Regions from separate parts of the Nitrincola nitratireducens genome, predicted to be linked through region 2. Evidence: predicted binding sites of a transcription regulator. Region 2 holds the regulator's gene; the other holds the start of a gene.
What was found. Region 2 encodes FNR, which switches genes on or off when oxygen is low (the NO sensors DNR and NnrR bind a similar motif). Its sites were predicted from a motif close to TTGATNTANATCAA; they were not measured.

Region 1 (2,405 bases), on a different contig from region 2:
AATGCGCCAACACATAGCGGGTAGGATATTCGTGGCGCTCGCCATACTCTTTGTGTTCTTGCCAGGTTTTTTCCAGAAAAGCACGTGCAGCCGCAACTTGTTGATAGGATTCAGCAATGCGCAGAATCGGGGGGATGGACTCACGGACAGCGGCACCCGTGTAGGCTCTAACACGGTTTTGAGTGAGTTCTTTGTAAACGTCGATCATCCGCTCCGCAACACCAAGGCTCATGGCGGCAAAGCCACATGCAAAGTATGGGCGGTAAGGGGTGTGATAAATTTTACTATCAGGATAGAGATCGCGCCCAACGTGACGGCCTTCCATCATATCGATTGCTGCTTGTATGCGATGTTCGGGCACAAAGACACCATCAATGTGGGCCGTTTTTGTACCACTGCCCTGCATGCCGACCGAATACCAGTCGTCGATAATGGTAAAGTCGCTGCGAGGGATGACAGCAAAGCTATACACCTTAGCACCATCGGATTTAGTGCGAAGGAAGCCGACGATAATCCAGTCTGCATGATCAACGCCCGAACTCCATTTCATATCGCCTGTAAAAATAATGCCACCTTCGGTTTCTTCATGCTTACCGAAAGGAGCAATGCTGCTGGATGCAACAGCGTCAGGATTCGTTCCCCAGAACTCATCTTGTGCTTGTTTGCTAAACATCGACATTTGGTGGTTATGGGTGCACAAAAGGCTGTAGGCCCAAGCGGTTGAACAGCATGCACCAGCAAGAGCCGCTATACAGTCGGTGAACTCAGGAAGTGACATCTCAAGACCCCCATAGGCCTTAGGAAGAAATGCTCGGTTGAGTCCAATCCCATGAAGCATGTCGACATTTTCTTTAGGAACTTGGCGAAGTTTAACCGCAAGAGGGGCATTCTCTCGAATGGCGGGCAAAATTTCGTTTAATTTTTTAAGCATAGGATTGTGTTGTGTCATGAGTCAGAAGCCTCTGTACTTTATCACTTATTTTAATGAGGTCGCTATTAAGCTAAATGCGTTAACTGGGTTAGATTATGGGCAAAAGTACTCCTTAGCAGAAAGGTAATAAATTATTTATTTATGGTACTTTTCTGTTTTGTTGCGTGTGTTATTAGGGTTTTCGGGTTTTTAAATGATTTAAAATCAAACGACTAGGAGCATTTTTTAAGCAATTATTTGGATTTTAATTATTTTTGACATGACTCAATGCTTAGCCGTTATACGATTGACAGCCTCTTTCATATGTACTAGGATTTTTAATACTTAATATGTTAAATAAATTCCTTTATACTAAATAAAAACTAAAAAGGTGCTTGCCATGGGCGAAATCGTTTTAGCAGCCAAGGTTACTCATGTTCCAACCATGCTCCTCTCTGAACAACCCGGAAAACTCCAGGGGTGTCGACAGCAAGCCATTGATGGACACAAAGAAATCATGCGTCGAGCACGTGAAAAAGGTGCGGACACGGTGATTGTGTTGGATACACATTGGTTAGTGAATGCAGGCTTTCATATTAACAGTAATCCTGTATTCAAAGGGCGTTACACCAGCCACGAGTTTCCACATTTTATCCAAAATCTGGACTATGCATATCGCGGTGATCCGGAACTCGGTGATGCCATCGCTGCTCGAGCAACCGAAAAAGGTGTGCACACGCTTTCTCATCAGGTTGAAACATTGGATTTAGAGTACGGAACCTTGGTTCCAATGCACTTTATGCAGCCAGGTGACATGCCCATTATTTCAATTGCGGCTTGGTGCACGGTTCACAGTCTGCAAGACTCCAAAACACTGGGTGAGGCCATTCGCGAAGCCGTTGAAGCCAGTGACCGAAAAGTGCTGCTGCTGGCATCAGGATCGTTATCTCACAAAATCTGGGAAAACGAACTCTATGCCGAGAATAACGGTACCTTCACCATTTCTCGTGAGTTCAATCGGCAAGTTGATTTGCGTGTTCTAGAGCTTTGGCAGCAGGGAGATATTTCCACCTTCCTAAAAATGCTACCTGAATATGCGCAGTTTTGCTCTGGCGAAGGGGGAATGCATGATACCGCAATGCTCTTCGGTGCCTTAGGCTGGGATCGCTACTCTGGAAAAGGTGAGCTGATTGGCGAGTATTTCCCTAGCTCTGGAACGGGTCAGGCCAATGTCGTCTTTCCTGTCATCTGAAATGAATTTTTTAGCCGTTAGATAACGATTAACGCAAAGCCAATTACTGGAGATTACATCGCGATGTTGCGAGCACATTACCCCTTTTATCTTGCGAATGAGCCCCAAACCCCCAACCAGGATTTGATTGTTTACGATAAATTCACAGGTGAGGTGGCAACACGTGTCGCGATTGCCGATGCTGCGGTGATCGATCAAGCCATTGCTGCGGCTGAACAAGCAACAGAGCCGATGCGCAAGCTA
Region 2 (2,405 bases):
GGTATGCCACTGTCTTGAATACGTTGCGAGCCTTTTAGATCGGGTAGGTCGATTAAGGCAGCGACTTCGGCCACTTGTCCGCCTAAGCGCTTAATAAGAGACGCTGCCGCAAGAACGGTTCCGCCTGTTGCGATCAAATCGTCAAAAATTAAGACAGTATCACCCTCTTGGATGGCGTCTTTTTGAAGTTCGACCGTCGCCGATCCATATTCAAGCGAGTATTCCTCTGCGATGGTTTCGCCGGGTAGCTTGCCTTTTTTTCGGATCAGCACCAAGGGCAAATTCAGTTGATACGCAACCACAGAGCCCAGGATAAAGCCTCTGGCATCTATACACGCGACATGGGTAATCGAGCTGTCTATGTAGCGCTGAATAAACGCATCACAGGTGATTCGCATGGCTTTGGGATCTTTAAAAACAGGGGTGACATCACGAAAAATAACGCCGGGTTCTGGCCAGTCTGAGATAGACCGGACCACGGATTTGACATAAAACTCATCGTAAGACATTTAAAACTCCAGCGAGACCCGGACATCGGGTTTAAAGAGAGGTTTTGCAAGCAGGTGTCGGCTTGTCAATGGCTTCACCTGATAGTTCGAAAAGCGCATCATAGTTCAGAATTTCAACTTGTTTACCATCAACAAGAATCATGTTTTGCGTTTGGAAGCGTGTGAAAATACGGCTGATGGTTTCAACGGCTAAACCAAGATAATTGCCTATCTCATTTCGTGACATAGATAAACGCAAGTAGTTTTGAGAGTAGCCTCGTTCATGAAAACGTTGCGTCAGCTTGATCAGAAAGGTGGCCACGCGCTGCTCCGCTGTTTTTTTCGACAAAAGCGTCATCATCTGTTGGTCATTGCTGATTTCGCGGCTCATGGTCCGAAGAATCTGGCGACGCAGCTCAGGCATGTGGCCTGATAGATCGTCCAAGCGCTCAAAAGGGATTTCGCAGACGGTGGTGGTTTCCAGAATTTTGGCTGAAACAGGGTAGGCCGTATCGTTGAAGCCACTGAGCCCCACCAGCTCTCCTGGAAAAAAGAAACCTGTGATCTGCTCTTCGCCATCATTGGTGATGCAGTAGCTTTTTACAGAGCCCGCACGAATGGCAAAAATGCTTGTAAAGGTATCACCTTGTCTAAACAGGTGCTCGCCTTTTTTTAATGGACGGCTTTTATCAATGATATTATCAAGGCGCTCCATCTCCGTCATGTTCAAGGATACGGGCAGACACAAGGAGCTTAAACTGCAGGTGCTGCAGTGCACTTGATTGAGACTGTGAAGTTTGCCTGTTGAGCGTTTTTCTTCCATTCGTACACCTATCACCTTATCGGAATGAACATCGGATGCTCTCGATTGGGTATTATGTAACATTTAGGCGGCGGGGTGAAGAAGTATCCGGCAGTTGCGAATAGGCAATTGCCGGACGCACGCGAGCTTTAAATAATTCTGGAGTATCCGCGAACAGGTGCTTGCTTTGGAATATACGCATCAAACGTCATGCAAATGCGTCTAATTAATAAGCGCCCTGCAGGTGTGACTTGAATAACCCCCTTGTCCAACGTGATCAAGCCATCGGCTTCGAATTGCGCAAGCTCCGTCAGCTCCTCAGCGAAGTAGGTCGCGAAATTGATGTCAAAGCGTTGTTCAATATCCGCAGGGTTCAACGAAAAATGACAAATGAGTTGGTTAATAACAGCTGAGCGAATTCGATCATCTTCATTTAAACTAATGCCGCGCTTTATCGCATGTTGCTTATGATCAATTGCATCGGTGTACAGGCTTAAGTCATGCTCGTTTTGGTAAAACACGGAGCCTATCTGGCTAATAGAGGACACACCAATTGCAACCAAGTCACAATCAGAGTGTGTGGTGTAGCCTTGAAAGTTGCGATGCAGTTGGCCATTTTGCTGGGCAATCGCAAGGCTGTCATTCGGCTTTGCAAAATGATCCATGCCGATATAGACATAGCCCGCACCCAGTAGTTTATTAATGGTGTGTTGTAGGATATCCAGTTTGACATCGGCAGATGGCAGGGTGTCGGATTGAATGTGTTTTTGCGAACGAAAGCGATCCGGTAGGTGAGCGTAGTTAAAGACAGACAGGCGATCAGGCTCATCCGAATGATTTCATCCAGCGTTGCATCAAAACTTGAAAGGGTTTGATGCGGAAGACCATAGATAAGATCCATGTTAATGGACTGGAAGCCAAGGGCACGTGCGGTGTTTAGGACGCGTTCTGTTTGTTCAAGGGGTTGTACGCGGTTGACAGCCTCTTGTACCCGGATATCCAAATCCTGCACACCAAGGCTAATTCGATTAAATCCGCACTCGCGCAACACTCTAAGGGTGTCATCACTGGCTTCACGAGGGTCAATTTCAATGGAGTAATCGCCTTGATCATCA

Region 1: hpaD (3,4-dihydroxyphenylacetate 2,3-dioxygenase) is a predicted target of FNR. The motif match lies at 1,186-1,199, and genes of this name have one in related genera.

What each region holds. Positions count from the first base shown of each region.
Region 1 covers NZ_AONB01000002.1:251,014-253,418, forward strand. The annotation lists gene D791_RS03665 (p-hydroxyphenylacetate 3-hydroxylase oxygenase component) at 1-949, opposite strand, end outside; gene hpaD (3,4-dihydroxyphenylacetate 2,3-dioxygenase) at 1,311-2,162, shown strand; partial or broken gene D791_RS03675 (aldehyde dehydrogenase family protein) at 2,226-2,405, shown strand, end outside.
Region 2 covers NZ_AONB01000001.1:515,114-517,518, forward strand. The annotation lists gene D791_RS02405 (adenine phosphoribosyltransferase) at 1-509, opposite strand, end outside; gene fnr (fumarate/nitrate reduction transcriptional regulator Fnr) at 541-1,311, opposite strand; gene D791_RS21645 (oxygen-independent coproporphyrinogen III oxidase) at 1,440-1,838, opposite strand; gene D791_RS02415 (radical SAM protein) at 1,817-2,405, opposite strand, start outside.